2 regions of the Lysinibacillus sp. NPDC097231 genome follow, and region 1 is predicted to be linked to the other one. Evidence: riboswitches for the same ligand, from Rfam matches in the RefSeq annotation. Region 1 holds a riboswitch; the other holds the start of a gene.
What was found. Region 1 has a riboswitch for FMN ahead of ribE (riboflavin synthase). Riboswitches for the same ligand answer to the same signal wherever they lie in the genome.

Region 1 (9,017 bases):
CCAGTATTGGTAATTTTGAATTCATACTGTGTTTCATCTGCATTACAACAAATTGTTATTTTGCGTTGCCCCTCTGGAAGCTCTGTTGCCGCATCAATTGCATTATCAATTAAATTGGACAGGATTTTAATTAAATCTGTAGTTTTTATTTTATTAAATGCATCCTGTGAAATTGTGAAATCCATATCGATATTATGATTTTGTGCTGTTAGTTTTTTCGTTTGCAACAATATGGATAAGCCAGGATGATCAATATTTAACTTAAGTGACTTAATAGCCTGAACCTCTTTTGACAGGGAATATAAATATTGTTTTGCCTGCTCAGGTTTATCTAATTGAAGAAATCCATGCAATACTTGTATATGATTGGTGAAATCATGTCTTAACGACGATACTGAAGTGATTAAAGTTTTAATTTCTGCTTGATATGTATCCTCTGTAACTTCTACTTCCTTCGCCATTTCTTTTTGATACCATCTTTGTAAAAAGAAAAAAGAACCAGTGACGATGAGAATAAAAACACCATTAAAGATAAAGATAAATAGATTATCTTCAATCACTTTTCCCTTAATGCCATTTAGTGTATCTGCACTAATATCGATGCCTAGATATCCAATTACTTTTCCGGATTTATCCTTAATCGGAGCACCAACAGAAAGATAAGCCCCATGTACTGAATCCTGTATTACTTCTGTTACATATGTTTCGCCCTCATAAGCCTTTTGCACCTGCTGCTCAGGAACTGTACAGACCCCTCCGATATCAAAACTTTTTGAGATATCATTAGGTAAGCCCATAATCATCGCTCTGGATACCTTTGGATTATCAACCTCCAATGTGTAAACAAATAAAGCACCAAGCTTTACTCTCGCATCATTTAAGTAGCTCCGTATTTCCCAATAATAATCGTTTTTTTCCGGGTTATCTAAAAAACGTTGGTACTCTTCTACGTCTATGGAAGATGCAACAGAAATAGCGGCTTCCAAACTTTGGTTCGCTATCGATTCTTCAACTGTCTTTTTGATCTTCACATATGATGTAATGATATTTAAACTAGTAAAAAATGATAATAAGATAGTTGCTAGTATTAAAATTAGTTTTATTTTTGGATTTTTCATAAAAGCTGGTACTTCCTCACTATAGAAATGAATAATGCCTCAATCTAGCTGGGTCTTTATCTTCACACTTAAACAAACTGTTTATTGTAATGCACATATAATATTATACTACAGTAAAATACATTTTTAATGATTGTTTAAGTTTTTGTTCTTAAGAGAACAGTGCTTTGTTTATCCTACTTTAACCAAATCATAAAAGCAATTTTTATTTTTTGTATAAGCAAAGCATTAATCATAACTAATAGTTTAAAATCCTTCACTGAAAGTAAACATAAAAGAGGGTAGCATGTATCATGCCTCCCTCCTTATTATATATTAAGATCCTGTGAAAACGCAGGGGCGACCATCACCATGTTGCTGCCGCTTCGTTAGCACTACGCTTTCGCACAGAAAACATTTGTTGCTGCCGCTTCGTTAGCACTACGCTTCCGCACAGAAAACATTTGTTGCTGTTGCTTCGTTAGCACTTCCCTTTCGCACATTACGCCAAATCAAAATTAATTCCATTTAAACTTCGTTGACTGGATTAATCCTACCTTTTAATGTTTTAGGCAGTGTTAGGGCTTCGTTTAAATAATCCTTCAAAGAAAATGTTATTGGCTCTGAGTCCTCTCCAATTCCAACGACGACCTCTAGTAGCATCGGAGAATAAACAACAGTATGTAATGTGCCGAAGTATTCTTTATAATGTTTAAAAAATAACGGAGAATTTCCATTGTTAAAATGTTGGTAAGCAGCCATTGTATTTAAATTTTTTTCTATCAAACTTTTTACATATTGCTTTCGTTTAAGGGAACCTTCAATTATTTTTTTATTTTTCTCTTTCATTGCAGGTGTTTCAAAATGATTTGTACACATTAATGGATTTTCGTATTTTGTCACTTGCTTCTGAGGGGAAGCTTCCACAACTAATGCTTTGCCGCTTTGATCTGTCATAGAATAATTATAGCAGTAACCGTGTGGAAGTTCTGAAATTAATTCAAGAGCTTCTTCTATATTTTTGCATTGCTCTAATAATATTCGGACAATCGTTGAAGCAATAAAACCTTCATCATTGCACTCATTATTGACAAAATGCAAACCTACAACTAACCCACATTCATTCATCCCATCAAGTCTACCGATAATTTGTTGGCTGAATCCGATACTTGCATAGCCATTAATCGGATTGGAAAATACAAGTCTGGCGTCATAAAGGGCTGGACTAAAATCATAGTTTCTTACGTAATTGCCATTTTGCACAAAAGTTGTACAGCCCATGTCAGGAAAAGTAATAGTATAGCCACTATACATTTTAATGACAGTATCCAACGGTTTAGCTAATCCAATAGCCAAACCTTCCATTTCTTGTAGAAGATTCGGGGAATGGAATTGTAGTAGTTGCTTTGCCATTTGGACATTCGATTTATTTGTTAACTCCAGTAATAATTTTTCTTGAGTTTGATCAATAGACAGTAGCTCCTGACTTTGTTGTAATCCAATTTCATAATAGCTCCCTCTTACATCTATAACATTTACGATTAACTCTTCAAATAATTGCATTGTTGCTCTCTCCTTTTCTTGATATTCATTCAACGTATGCTAACTTAATCGTAAAGCTTCAAGTAGATAGAAGGTCAAGTGAAAAAGACATCTAAAAAAGACCAGGCATATAATACCTGATCTGTTTATAATTAAGTATTTAATTCTTACTAGATGTCTTCGTCTTATCCTGTACATTTAAAAATTCCGGTCGCTTTTTATACCCTGATGGAGGTAAACGTACTAAAGAATTTTTAATGTCGTGCCAATTTAAATCTGCACCCATGTTTAAATATGGAACACCTAACACTCGCAAATTTGCGGTATATAGAAGTATGAAAAACATCGAGATAAAGAATCCAAACAAGCCAAAAAAAGCAGATGCTATAATGATAATTACCCTCATGATGCTCACTGCAGTTACAAAGGATTGATTGACGAGCGTAAATGCGGCAATACTTGAAATAGCAATAACTACTATCATAGAAGGGCTTGTAACACCTGCTTTAATGGCAGCATCCCCAATAATTAACCCCCCGACGACACTCATTGAACCGCTGATTACATTGGGTAGATGTATATTGGCTTCTCTAAATAACTCGAACATAAATAGCATCATTAATATTTCTATTATAGCAGGAAATGGAAGCCCCATTCTTGATTCAACAACTGTCGCCAAAAGAATGGAAGGCAATTGCTCCTGATGATAGTTTGTAAGTGCAAGCCAAAAACCTGGTAAAAGTACACTTATAAGGATAGCTACTATTCGTAGTAAACGCTCCATAGAAGTTACAATAATCGGAAATTCATTATCCTCCCCTGATTTAAATAGTAACATGACATTTGCTGGAGTAATAATGACGTATGGTACACCATCAACCATAATGAGAATTCGTCCTCTACTTAAAGCTTGTTCAGCAAAATCCGGACGTCCAGTATAATCATGTTTGGGGAGTAATCGTTCAGGTTGCCCAAATTCCTCTATCAAAAAATCCGCACTAAACACAATATCCGTATCAACTTGCTGTAGCTTTACTTTTATTTGTTCCAGCATATTTTGATTTACGACATCCTCTATATAAAGCACAGCTACGGTTGTTTTGGAACGTCTCCCAATTTCATATGTCTCAACACTTAATGAATTGGTAGGTAATCGCTTTCGTATTAAAGCAATGTTAATAAAAACATCCTCAATAAAGTCATCCCTCGGCCCTTTAACAACTAATTCCAAGGCCGTTTCTGTTGGCTCTCGATTTGGTTTTTTAGGAATATAACTTGAATACAATAAATGAATATCTTCAAAATACAGTAAAACATGTCCTTTATAGACTCTTGTGATGGCCTCATCTTTATTTGACACTTTCTGAAGATAGGGAATGTGTAAATTATTTTTTATTTGGTCCTCTAACAGTTCATCCGATGTTTCGAAAAGTAATGATTGGACTCGATCAACGATAACCTTCTGCAATATTTCCTCATTAATCATCGCTTCACATTTTATCAAATACACTTTATGTTGTTGAAAGTTATACGCTTGGAATACTACATCAGCAGAACGTTGAAATAGCGACATCAAAGTTTTCAAATTAAGCTCTTGTTCCATTGAATATTCCTCATCTCCTACTGAGCTAGCTCCAAATTAGTACATTTATGTTTAATTACCTTAGTATAATTGCCGCTGCCGCTTCGCTTTCGCGCAGAAAACATTGCCGCTGCCGCTTCGCTTTCGCGCAGAAAACATTGCCGCTGCCGCTTCGCTTTCGCGCAGAAAACATTGCTGCTGCCGCTTCGCTTTCGCGCAGAAAACATTGCCGCTGAATTTTGAGGTAGGCGTCTTATCGCTCGTTAATGCGGGATAAATAAATACACTTACGCATATTTTTCCCATGGATTTGAAAAATATTCAAGGATGCATAATGAATGTTTAAATTGCCTTAAAGTTAAAATTCCACGCCATCAATGCCCAATATTAACCGATTATTTTCTTTAAGTTTGCCATTTCAATAGCAGACATTGCTGCATCATAGCCTTTATTGCCTGATTTCGTGCCAGCACGCTCAATAGCTTGTTCAATATTTTCTGTCGTAACAATGCCAAAAATAACAGGCACATTTGTAGATAATGACACATTTGCAATACCTTTTGCAGATTCATTACATACATAGTCATAATGTGTTGTAGAACCACGAATTACTGTACCTAATCCGATAATAGCGTCATAGTTTTTTGTTTCCGCTAGCTGTTTCGCGATATACGGAACTTCAAATGCACCAGGAACCCATGCCACATCAATAGAGTCCTCATCTACACCATGACGCTTTAGACCATCTAGCGCACCGTCTAATAATTTATTTGTAATAAATTCATTAAATCTACCTACTACTACGGCTATTTTTAAATTAGTACCAATTAATTGTGCTTCAAATGTTTTACCCATTTTTTATTCTCCTCTTTCAAATTGTTATTTTATTATCTGCCATTATTTGTTTTCGATAGATTGCCAATTCTTCAATGGAAATCATTTTTAACTGATGCTGTGCTGCATATTTAACAAGATCATTGAAGCGTAGCATTTCGCCATTGTCACCCATAATTTCGCAAATAATACCTGCAGGAATACTGTGACACAGCTTAGCTAAATCAATTGTTGCTTCGGTATGTCCTCTTCGCTCTAACACACCATTTTCCTTTGCTATTAGGGGGAATACATGGCCTGGTCTACGAAAATCCTTCGCCTTTGCTTGAGGTTCAATCATTTTTTTTATTGTCATTGCGCGTTCAAAGGCACTTATTCCTGTCGTCGTATCCACATGATCGATGCTTACGGTAAATGCCGTTTGATGATTATCAGTATTGTTACTAACCATAGGATGTAATGCCAATTTTTGCGCGAGTTGCTGCGAAATCGGTGTACATATAAGACCTCTGCCATAGGTCGCCATAAAGTTAATCGTTTCAGGTGTCATAAACTCCGCGAGCGCTAGTAAGTCTCCTTCATTTTCTCGGTCCTCATCGTCTACCACGACAATCATCTTGCCCTGTTTTAAATCCTCTATCGCTTCCTCAATCGAATATAGCAATTTTGGCTCCTCCCTATCATTAAATGTTAAAATCCATTTTGTGCTAAATAGTCTCTTGTAATAGTCGGTATTTCTTGACTACGTTTAAGTTGATGTAGAATGTATTTTCCAACTAAATCTGTTTCAATATTGACAGGAGCGCCAATTTTCTTCATACCTAAAATAGTTTCCTTGTAAGTGTGCGGTATCAGTGATACTGTGATACTTTTTTTCTCGACTTGAAAAAGTGTTAAGCTCGTACCATCAATCGTAATGGAGCCTTTTGGAATACAATAGTTAGTTAATTCTTCTGACAGCTCAATATCAATATAGACTGCGTTTGCTAATGGCCGTTTACGCAATATTTTCCCAACTCCATCTACATGTCCTGATACAAAATGACCGCCAAAACGTCCATTAGCAGGCATGGCGCGCTCTAAGTTTACTGGATCTCCAACAGCGAGCTGCTGTAAATTTGTTGCTCTCACAGTTTCTGGCATCACATCCATCGTTAGCTCCCGTTCAGTAAAATTTGTCACTGTTAAACAAACGCCATTGACCGCAATGCTGTCTCCGTGATTTACATCCTCCACCATTTTTGATGAAAGGACGGTTATTTTCATACTTTGTCGATTGTTTTGCAAGGTTTTAACAGTACCAATATCCTCAACAATCCCTGTAAACATTTTTTCACCTACTTCCTATTTTTGAAGGTTCTAACCGTCGATTTCGGGACTATATCCTTCACTTTTCTAATTCTATCCGTCAGTTTTAGGATTCTATCCGTCACTTTCAAAGTTCTATCCGTCTGTACCTCCTCCCAATTATCATCAAACAAAAAACCCCTTCGATGGAAGGGGTTTGGGAGTTCATATTAATAAGACGTCAACAAATAAACCTCATGGATAAAAATTTTTCCATAGGTTACCATCTCATTGTTCTTCTCCCATCCAGACTGTCACTGTCGGTTTTGGATTTACACCAAATCAGCTTTCGCTCACGGACTTTGAATTTCTTCATCACCGCCGATTGGGAATTTCACCCTACCCCGAAGAACATCTTGCTATTCAATTGATTTGCTAAATAAAAGCAAAAAACTTCCCAACTTAAACGATGGGAAGTAGTTTACAAAAATCATAGTCAAATAGACCTTTTAAATTCATACAAATTTAAAAAGCTCTTTCTTTTACCCTTCTCCCATCCAGACTATAACTGTCGGTTTTGGATTTGCACCAAATCAGCTTTCGCTCACGGACTTTGAATCTCTTCATCACCGCCGATTGGGAATTTCACCCTACCCTGAAGGATATTTTTATTTAGCTATTTCTTACGATAACACTATTTTATTATATTATCCATATAATTCGTTATAAAAATTTTTCTAATCAATCAGTTTCGCCTTGGCGTAGTGCAAACGTAACGGCAGCAACAGATAAAACCATGTTGCTGTCGCTTCGCTTTCGCACAGTAAACATTTGCTGAATGAAGGTGAACACCACCATGCAAAGAATAATCAGGAATGAACTGCTCTTTTAATCCAAACCGGAAAACATCTTGACGGCTCCTTCTTTAACAGGTTCAATTGCTGGGATTACAGCGTATGTTGGACTTACAGCAAGCGTTAAGGGACCTACGTGTGAATGTGATTATTGGTGTAGGTGGAGGTGGAGGTGTAGTTGTTGCGTAAGTGAATGTAACGACGTAATCTGCCTCAGGATCGATTAATTGTATTGTTTGTGCAGGCTGGTCTGGTGGGAATAATGTCCATACCGTACCATTGATGTCCGTAAACGTTTCAAATGGCGGAATGGTTACCGTGGCCCCAATAAAACTGTCAATAATAGTTGAATGTATCACATGGGCAGGATTATTGAACTCTACAAAGTTTACTGTTACGATTTTCACCGGCTTAACATAGTTGATATCGTAATTGTTATAAGCATTTAGAAAAGACCATACCAACGGTGGTGGCGTCTGAACTGGGATGAAAGTGCTGAAATGCTCCGTAAATATATGTGTCTTATATATATCGCTGTCACCGCCGCTTGTGATTGCCCAATACGTATATCTCGACGCGAGGTTTCCACTGAATATAACGGAGGCAAATACTGTTACATTGGCGAGCTCATCCGTAAATATACCTCCACCGTCCCCACCAGCGGTATTATTTGTTATTTCAGCACCGGCAATCGAAACGAGCGAACCCATGGCAATGATGCCGCCACCGTCTGTGAATGCGGTGTTATTCGTAATTATGCCGCCGGTTATCGTTAAGGTAGGTGTGAAGCCTGGAACGGCGCCCATGGAGATGCCACCGCCAAAATTTGCTGTATTATTTTCAATCGTCCCGCCCGTAATGGTAACAGTGGAGATGGGAGTGAATGTCGGAAAAGTCCAAATTGCTCCGCCGTAGCTTAAAGATGAGTTGCCGCTGAAGGTCGCATTCGCATTTACCGTAAGGCTCGACGCAAAAAGCGCAATCCCTCCGCCGCCACGGGAAGCATTTTGGGGATCCCCGTTGCTGTTTGCGTGGTTATTGATAACTCTTGCGTCTCCTTCAATGGTAATGGAAGAGCCGGAAAATGCATCAATGCCGCCACCTTCAAGACCCGCCTCGTTTCCACTTACCTCAGCGATCCCTGTAAGGACAAGGATAGAGCCATCATTTACAAAAATCCCGCCGCCTCCTGCTCCCGCCGTGTTTCCGGTCACCTGGCCGTCGCTCAGGGTAAGAGTTGAACCACTGGAGAAGTAAATGCCACCGCCTTGATTTGAACCGGCTATAGTACTGACTGCTGAATTTCCAATTATTAGGCTGTTCGTGATTACAAATTCGCCTAGAACGCCCTGCACCCTAATACCTCCGCCGAAATTTCTTATACTGTTGCCACTTATTGTGCTGTTCCTGATAACAAGCGCATTTGCAGCACTACCCAAAACTTGAGGCATCGAAAAGATGCCGCCGCCATTATTGTCTGCCGTATTGTTACTTATTTCACTGTTTTGAATTGTAACAATGGTGTCAAAGGCGTTTATACCTCCTGCGTCACCGAAAGTCACAACGGTAGAATTAGCACTGATTATTCCTCCGTTAATGGTAAGGGTAGAACCCAGTCTGTTCCCTCCTGCTATTGTGGTAATACCGCCACCGCTGCTGTTCGCACGGTTGCCTGTTATTTCCCCACCGTTCATCACGATGTCACAGTCAGCCCCAAATACGCCACCACCACTACCGGCAAAACAGTTTTCTATGAGCGCGGCGTTCATAATCAGACTGCTTCTACTGATATTGCCCTGAATCAGTACGCCGCCACCGTTG
Region 2 (9,017 bases), on a different contig from region 1:
GGTTTCTGATGAAGTTGCAACTGTTGTATTAGGAGAAAAAAAGCGTTTTATCGGTTCCGCAAATGTCTTAGGAAGTATGCACCAAGCAGCCTATGATCCTATTTTAAATAGTCAAGGAGATGTTATCGGGGTATGGGCGACTGCTGTTCCAACTGCTCCCTATATCAGCATTGCTACAAAATCCGCCCTCGAAAATGTAGCGATTTCCTTAGTAATTGCCACTTTAATGATTGGAGGAATTAGCTGGTTTTTACAAAGACAAATTGTCAACCCTATTAATATTTTAAGTACGAATGCCAAAGATCTAGCAGATCTAAATTTAAATGTAAAATTATTAAACCCTAAAGGCAAAGATGAGATTGCGGATCTAGCAAGCGCCTTTAGTAATATGAAAAACCGCTTGACGGATACGATGACAATTGTTGCTGGTAGCGCCAATCAAATAGCTAACTCCTCACACTCTTTAGCAGAATCATCACATCAAACAAGTGAGGCTTCTAACCAAATTGCACTTACGATGAATGAAATTGCAGTTGGCACTACGACTCAATCTGATCAGGCCGAACGAATAGTAACAATGATGCAAAAAACGATTGAAGAAGTATCCAGCAGCTTACAAAAGGCCGAGAGTACCTTAAATAATGCTATAGAATCAACCCATATTGCCCGTAAAGGTGAAGAAGCTATTAACGAAGCTATTAAGCATTTAAGTGATGTTACGAAAACAGTGTCTTATGCAACTGATTCTATCCAAAAGTTAGGTAAACGCTCCGAAGAAATCGGTGGCATTATTACCGTTATCACAGGCATTGCGGAGCAAACAAATCTACTTGCACTTAATGCAGCTATAGAAGCAGCGCGAGCAGGTGAGCAAGGAAAAGGCTTTGCTGTCGTTGCCTCAGAGGTTCGCCAACTAGCGGAACAATCAAGTTTAGCATCAGGACAAATCACTGGCCTCATAAATGATATTCAAGCTGAAACGTCCGTGACAGTGCGGACGATGGAAAGTAATCTGTTGGCAGTAGAAGAGCAAGTAACCATTATTAATAAAGGAGGAACTGCTTTAAAAGAAATCGTGGAGAAAGTTGTCGAAACGGAAAAAGGTGTTGAGCAAATGAAGGCTGCATTTACGCATGTAAACGATAACTCCTTAAATGTGCAACAGGCTGTCCAAGATATTTCACGTATCATCGAAGACTCTGCAGCAGCAACAGAGGAAATTGCTGCAACATCCGAAGAACAATATGCAACTGTTGCAGAAATCACACAAAGCTCAGATGAGTTAGCATCAATTGCTGATAAATTACAAAATGAAGTCAATAAATTCAAGTTTTAATGTTTTACGAATTCCCAAACACGAAAAAGAAAATGGAGGCGCTATAGTATGAATCAGAAGAAAATTGCGATGGATATTGACACAAGGGCTGATTATATTTTGATTGCGTTTACTGGTGATTTAGAATATGGGATGATTGAAGAAATAAAAAAAGAGCTCCAAACGCTCAATTTGGATACAAAGCTTGGATATATTATCGATATGCAAAAGGTAACAAATATTGATAGTACCGGCTTTGGCATGATTGTCAATTTCGCTAAAAAGGTATCTGTAAAAGAAAAGAAAATCGCCATTATTGTCGTCGATGATTTCATTCGCAACTTGTTTGCTATTTCGCAGGTCGATAAAGTATTCCCTATTACGAAAAGCGAGGAGCAAGCAAGAAAGATTATTAAAGAAGGTTGGCTGGGCGAACTATCACTTAGCGAGTATTAACTCTATTGTTGCCCCATCATTATAAAAAAGTAGGGTGTATTCCTGTTAGATGGAATACACCCTATTCTTTAATATTGTATAAGCATATTGAATAAAACAACAATAATGACAATAGGCACTACTATTAACATTAATAAACGATACGTTGAGTAATAACCCTGCCCCATATGACTCCCCATTAGTAATTCTTTCTTCACAAATTCTTTATCAACTACATGCGCAATAAAGATAGCAATCAGTAAGTTACCTAATGGGAGCATTAAATTTGAAACTAAAAAATCAGTTGCATCAAAAATTGTTTTCCCAAAGATCGATACATCCACTAAGGTGCTTGATGAAAGTGCCGCTGGAACTGCAGCAATAAAGACTACTACACCTAGTAACAGTGTCAATGCTGAGCGTGACATTCGCCCTTTTTCTATAAATGCAGCAACGATAATTTCGTATAAACTGAAGGAAGATGTTAACGTTGCGAATAAAAATAATAATAAAAACATCGCCAAGAACACTTCGCCAAACGGCATTTGACTAAATGCGGTTGGCAGCACCATAAATAATAAGCCCGGTCCAGATGCCGGCTCTAAATCAAAAGCAAATACTACAGGGAAAATCGCTAATCCTGCTAATAACGATACAAGCACAGTTAAAAGAACAACTGAGCCCGCTGAGTTTGGTAAGCTCACATCCTTCTTTAAATAGGAGCTGTACGTCACAAGACAAGAAAATCCTACTGCCAGGCCAAAGAAGGATTGTCCTAACGCTTCTAATAGAGCCTTTCCAGTAATATTAGAAAAGTCTGGCCATAAGAAGAATTTGACACCTTCCATCGCCCCATCTAATGTTACCGCCCGCACAACAAGCACAATAAACATGATAAATAACAATGGCATCATAAACTTGTTGGCCTTTTCGATACCATTTTGCACACCAAGGGATATCACTAGTACGTTTGCTAGCGTAAACAACCCTAAGCCTAGCAATGTAATCCAAGGCGTACCTATAATCTTTCCAAAAAGTTCACTAGGATCGTTGGCAGGATCAATAACAGCCCCAGTCACACCAAGGCCACTATAAATAAAAATCCAACCTCCAACAACGCTATAAAAAGTTAATAATAAAAAACAGCCTAGCACCCCTATACGACCAATCCATGCCCAGCCTGTTTTCGTTGGTGCTATTTTTTTATATGCAGTGACAGCCTCAGACTGTGTACCACGACCTAAAACATATTCTGATAATAGCATCGGTAAACCAATCAGCAATGTAAATAGAACAAAAATAAGAAAAAATGCTCCCCCGCCGCTTTGTCCAGTAACATATGGAAGTTTCCAAATTGCCCCTAATCCGATTGCTGCACCTGCTGATGCTAAAATAAAGCCTAATTTACTAGACCACTGTCCCTTTTTTTCACTCATCTCTACAAAACTCCTCATTTCTAAACTCTACCTTATTCTACACGAAAATACTACGCTCGACTATATCAAATTCCATTACCTAATTACCTAAATTACCTAAATTCCAGCCCATTTGGATGATCTATCCGTCACATTTGCAATTCTATCCGCCAATTTATACGTTCTACCCGTCACTTTTACATTTCTATCCATCATTTCGATTGCTCTATCCGTCTCATACAAAAAAACCTCGAGCATTTAATCACTCGAGGTTTCTTCCTATATTATTTAGTTACATACACTGAACGCTGTTTTACAATCCATTTGCGCATAGTTGTGAATAGTAATGCCATAACGGCAGTTAATAAAACACCTTTCACAATATTAAATGGTAAAATCCCAGCTACAATCATTTTATATAGTGAATCACCTACAACAGGTTCCATACCTAAAAAGTAAGTGTACATCGGTAAAAATACTGCATAGTTTAGAAAACTCATACCCACTGCCATAACGACTGTTCCAGCTGCTAAACCTCCAACAAGACCCGCCATTGTCTTAAAGCGATTAAAAATAAACGTTACTGGTAAAATAAACAAAATACCTGTAGTAAAGTTCGCGATATGTCCTACCGGCACTCCCGTTGGTGTACCCGAGAAGATCCAATCTAAAATATTTTTAAATAATTCTACTAAAATACCGGCTACTGGCCCCATTGTGATAGCCGCTAGTAATGCTGGCATATCACTAAAATCCACTTCCAAAAACGCCGGGAATGGTGGAATTGGGAAGTTAAAAAGCATTAATAAAAACGAAATACTACTCAGCATGCCAATCGTAATAAACGATTGAAGTTTAACATTTTTCTTCATCGAAAACTCTCTCCTCTTTGCTGATTCAATCTCGCAAGAAGAAAGGTTACGATCCATTGTTATTTATCAATTTCGCCTTGGCGTAATTGCGTCCGGATTTTGAATTGTGCGGGCACAATTCATTCCTTTGAAAATCCGTGACATCCGCCGGAGGCTTTATCTTCATTCAGTAGATGTTTCGACCACTGAAAAGGAAACAAAACCGCATTCATCTCCCCACCTGTAGAGGTGAGAGTCTTCTACTGAATGAAGATAAAAAACCCTTATGCAAAAGAGCATAAGGGAGAAAAGGCATGATTAAAAAACGCCATTGATTAGCCATTTTGAGCAAGCTGTGAAAGTCACATCAAATAACACTCGTAATAGCTAAAATCATAACAACGAATGACGATCGTACCTCCATCTTCTCCCATCCAGACTATAACTGTCGGCCTTGGAATTGCACCAAGTCAGCCATGCAAAAAACTTTGCACAGGTCGCGGGCTGAAGAGTCTTTTGTAAACCATTCGAGCCAATGTCTCTGATAGAAAACATTAGCGATTTACAACCCTATTACCGCCGGTCGGGATTTTCACCCTGCCCCGAAGATGAATCAATATTATTTTATACTACAGCTTTACTATAATGAATTATTAAGGAAAAGTAAATAGTTCTGTTTAAAAAATCCGATTAGATTCATATGTTTTGTGGATGCCCTGTTGTTTATAGAGTCGACAATTGCAACATAGAGAGAAACTTAATCAGTGTTTTTTTCATCCTCACTAATTATTAGTCTTCACTAATCGGGCTTTTACGGCCTCTTTTGCTTTCGCTGACCGTTGAGGTGGGAGTCTTTATCTGACGTTTCGCTTCTGGTACAGATAAACTGACAGGAGCATTCTCGACTACGCAAGAATGCTCCTGAAATTGATTTTCCAGCCTATTCTTCAAGTGTTGAAGTTTATGGCATATATTGTTTATTGGCTCCCACTGGCTTTGGTAAGAATTTTGTTAAATCAAATCCTTCCCAGCTTTCCTGTACAACATTGTCTAGACGTAATTGTTTATCAAAGCTTGCAGCAGTGAGCATCATTGCCTCAATTAACTGTGTCGCACGAACTGGATCCATTGCTGTTAAATCAAGAGGCTCTTCAAATGTAACGATAACACCTTCCGCTACCTCACTTACAGTATATGTCATATTTTCAGGCACGACTGATTTATATATATCATCATTTATATTACTCATATCTGTAATAGCTTCTGTAACAGTGGGAAAAGCTCGACGAAAATCAGGGGATAAATACTCTGCTCCATCTTCGTTCTGGTATAAATAATAATTAAAGTGATTTGAGCTTGTTAACGCCATGGACTTACTAGGTTCTCCTTCCTGAGAAAATTCATAAGCTGTACCATCTGGATTTTCAAACTCAATATCGTTATACTCGGAATCTGAGAATGTATCCTGTAATGTTCCCAAGTACTCATTAACTGCCGCAGAAGCAATATCATAATCATTATTCTCTGGCAATACATGAATAATTTTATCGCCCTTTTCTTTCAATTCCCCTTCATATGGATGATAGGAAGTAAAACCCTTCGCTTCCTCTTCAATTTGTGGAGCATACTTTTCATACATTTTTAAAGTTGTAGGCTTATCTTCTCCAAAATCAGTAGCAACTCGTTCATTTGGAATGATATATGTCATCGGTACACTTTCCGCATCACGGCTTGCTAAACCGATATGGAATACAACTGCATCTGTCAAATCTTCCTCATATACAGATGATCGCAGTGACATAATGCGTTCATGTTCTGCTACAATGTTAGAATCCATTAAAGCGTCATGTTTTTCAACACTTTTTGCAGCTCGTTCATCCTGCATTGTAGAGTAATTAGCAGTTTCAGGAGCACTAGCTTGATCCACGTTTATATCTTTATTTTTCAAAGACATGGAGCCTACAATTACTGTTAGGGCGAAAACAGCTGCAACACCCATAAAGATTGGCCATCTACGTACTTTACGTTTTGTTGTCACTGCTGTCTCAGTACTTTCCTGGTGTTGCTGTTCTTGCAATGTTTTTTCTTCATCTATTGGTAGTTTTATAGCTTCTTGAAGATGGATATTATCCTGCAATCGAGCATCTGCCAATAATCGATTTAATACTTCTTCTTTGGAACGGCGGTCAGAGAGCTTAGGGGCATTGTTCAGTACATGTTCAAGATGGTCGTCATCAAATTGGTTATGTGTCATTGCCGTTTCGCCTCCTGTTCTCTAGCCTGTTGTAGCTGTTGCCTTAAAAATTTAATAGCACGATGCTGTGTGGTTTTTACCTTTGCTTCTGTCCAATCTAGTATTTGCGCTGTTTCTGCAATTGATAAATCTTGAAAGTAACGCATAATAATGACCATTTTTTGGTCACCTGTACAGTTTTCAAGTGCTGACTCTACCTGCATAAATTCATCACTGGCCTGTAGCATTTCTTCCGGTGATGGTGTGGTTGAATGTAGCTGTTCCGTTTCCCAGTCAAAAAAATCAAGTGAATGCTTTTGGCGTACAGCCTGCTTTCTAAAATGATCGATCGCGACATTTTTAGCAATAGCAAAAAGCCATGTCTTTTCACTACTTTTTCCCGCAAACTGCTCATATGAGCGCAATACACGAACATAAACCTCGTGGGCTAAATCCTCAGCAAGTGTACGGTTTTTTACTAAATAAATAAGAAACTGGAACACATCTTTATGGTATGCATCGTATAGTCGATGGAACACGGAGTCATTCAAAGCACTCCACCCCCGTTCTATAAATTTGTCGTCTAATGTTCACAGAAGTTTCATCCAATTAATACCACTAAATGTAGAGATGATATTAATCAAATGGTAAATAAAACGTGAAGGTAGTACCCTCTTTCATCACACTATCTACCATAATATTGCCTGAATGTGCTTTGACAATATTTCTAGCAATAGCTAACCCTAGGCCAGTTCCTCCTTTAGAACGCGTACGTGCCTTATCTGCTTTGTAGAAACGTTCAAAGACATACGGCAGATCTTCTTGAGGAATCCCATGCCCGGTATCTTGAACAGATATCTTGGCAAAGGTTGGCTCCTGTTCAACCTTTACTGTTACTGATCCTTCATCTGTATGACGAAGGGCATTATCAACTAAATTCGTTAACACTTGTTCAATCCGATCCTCATCAATGCTAATCATGGCCTCATCATTAAATTCACTATCAAATACCAGATTGACATGCTTCTCTTTTGCAACCTGCGCAAATTTTTGTGTAATCCGTTCAAAGGTTGAATTAATCGGTAACTCATCTTTGTATAGTGTCATATGACCTGATTCCATTCGTGCAAGATCTAATAAATCTGTTACGAGACGTCCCATACGCTTCGACTCATCATAAATAATTTTGGTAATCTCATTACGTTCTTCTTGATCCTGAATAAAATCATCATCCATTAAAGCCTCTGAATAGCCCTGAAGCATTGATATCGGCGTACGAAGCTCATGGGACACATTGGCAATAAAATCTGAACGGAGTTTTTCTAAGCGATGTTGTTCCGTCATATCACGAATAACTGCAACGGCTCCACGTATCGATTCCTCACTATAAAGGGGACTAATTGTAAACGTATAGTAGCTTCCGTCCATCTCAATTTCCTCTTCAAGCTTATCCTCAAACATCAATACATGATCGAGCATATGATAAAGCTCTGGTGGAATCGGTTTTGCACTTTGTGAACCCTTATTGACAAACCATGTTTGCATTAAGCGGTCAGCCGGTGGGTTGCTTAGTAATATTGTACGATCACGATTAAATGTAATGACTGCATCTGTCATCGATGTCAAAATATTTGATAGTTGTTCATTTTCTTGATTAATAACTTCTAAATTATGTTTCAGTTGACGGCCCATTTGGTTAAAGGCAACGGCAAGCTGACCGATTTCATCATTTTGTGTTGTCGGCATTTTCGCTTCAAAATTTCCTTTAGCAATCTCAAATGCCAATTCACGCATTTTACGTAATGGAGAGGTAATACGTGATGATAGGAAAAAGGCGAAAAATGTCGTAAGCACAAAGGCAATGAAAGCTGACAAAAAGACAATCTTCGTCGTCTCTTTCGATGTTTTATGTAGTGCATCTGGACTTTGATAAATAAAAACAGCCCCGTGCACTGCATTTTCCACATTCACTGGAAATCCAAGCACGACATATGATTCCATTTTTTCCTTATCTGTAGAAGACGGCATCATCATTTCCTTAATAATCGGTTTATCAGATTGATAAATCCCTTGGAAAGATTTATTCGCTAATATCGCATCTTGTATTTCTTTTTTGTTTACGCCTTCCTGTAAAGCAAACGATACTACATCATACCCCGTTGCAATTAGCGCATTCGTACTTTCAGGTAAAATATCTTTTAATAACTCCGAGGTCGATTCTGCTGTTTCATTATCATCTACAATACTTGCAACTGTTGCAGCAGTTTGGCGCAAGGAAATTTCTGCTTGCTGCATATGGTAATTTTGAAGAAACTCCAGCATTAAAACCGTGAAAACAAATAATACAAATGAAACGAGAAGCAATATGGTTACCCATAGCTTCCCGACAACACTATTCCATATTCTATTCATTGACAACCTCAAATTTGTAGCCAACGCCCCAGACAGTAACAATCATCTTTGCAGCGTTTTCAGATACACGATTGAGCTTTTCTCGTAAACGTTTCACGTGCGTGTCAACAGTACGCAGATCGCCAAAGAAGTCATAGTGCCAAACTTCTTTCAGTAATTGTTCACGGTCAAATACTTTGTCAGGCGATTTCGCTAAGAAATAAAGTAATTCATACTCTTTAGGCGTTAAATTAACCTCAATACCCTCTGCTGTTACACGATGGGCATCATGATCGATCATTAAATGTTGGAACACAACAAGATCTTTTGAAGAAGATGCATTTGTAGAAGGTGAGAACGCTTGTGAACGACGTAAA

Region 2: linked by a shared signal. The riboswitch ahead of ACIQXF_RS18645 (ECF transporter S component) and the one ahead of ribE (riboflavin synthase) in region 1 are both predicted to bind FMN.

Annotation. Positions count from the first base shown of each region.
Region 1 covers NZ_JBIWDH010000012.1:52,506-61,522, reverse strand. Annotated here, with positions in the region: gene ACIQXF_RS09535 (GHKL domain-containing protein) at 1-1,118, opposite strand, end outside; gene ACIQXF_RS09530 (C45 family autoproteolytic acyltransferase/hydrolase) at 1,626-2,660, opposite strand; gene ACIQXF_RS09525 (spore germination protein) at 2,800-4,242, opposite strand; gene ribH (6,7-dimethyl-8-ribityllumazine synthase) at 4,609-5,076, opposite strand; gene ribB (3,4-dihydroxy-2-butanone-4-phosphate synthase) at 5,093-5,719, opposite strand; gene ribE (riboflavin synthase) at 5,746-6,384, opposite strand; FMN riboswitch at 6,633-6,758, opposite strand; FMN riboswitch at 6,884-7,009, opposite strand; gene ACIQXF_RS09505 (autotransporter outer membrane beta-barrel domain-containing protein) at 7,277-9,017, opposite strand, start outside.
Region 2 covers NZ_JBIWDH010000036.1:44,090-53,106, forward strand. Annotated here, with positions in the region: gene ACIQXF_RS18630 (methyl-accepting chemotaxis protein) at 1-1,336, shown strand, start outside; gene ACIQXF_RS18635 (STAS domain-containing protein) at 1,385-1,771, shown strand; gene ACIQXF_RS18640 (sodium-dependent transporter) at 1,840-3,186, opposite strand; gene ACIQXF_RS18645 (ECF transporter S component) at 3,450-4,037, opposite strand; FMN riboswitch at 4,435-4,630, opposite strand; gene ACIQXF_RS18650 (RNA polymerase subunit sigma) at 4,978-6,270, opposite strand; gene sigX (RNA polymerase sigma factor SigX) at 6,267-6,800, opposite strand; gene ACIQXF_RS18660 (ATP-binding protein) at 6,886-8,661, opposite strand; gene ACIQXF_RS18665 (response regulator transcription factor) at 8,654-9,017, opposite strand, start outside.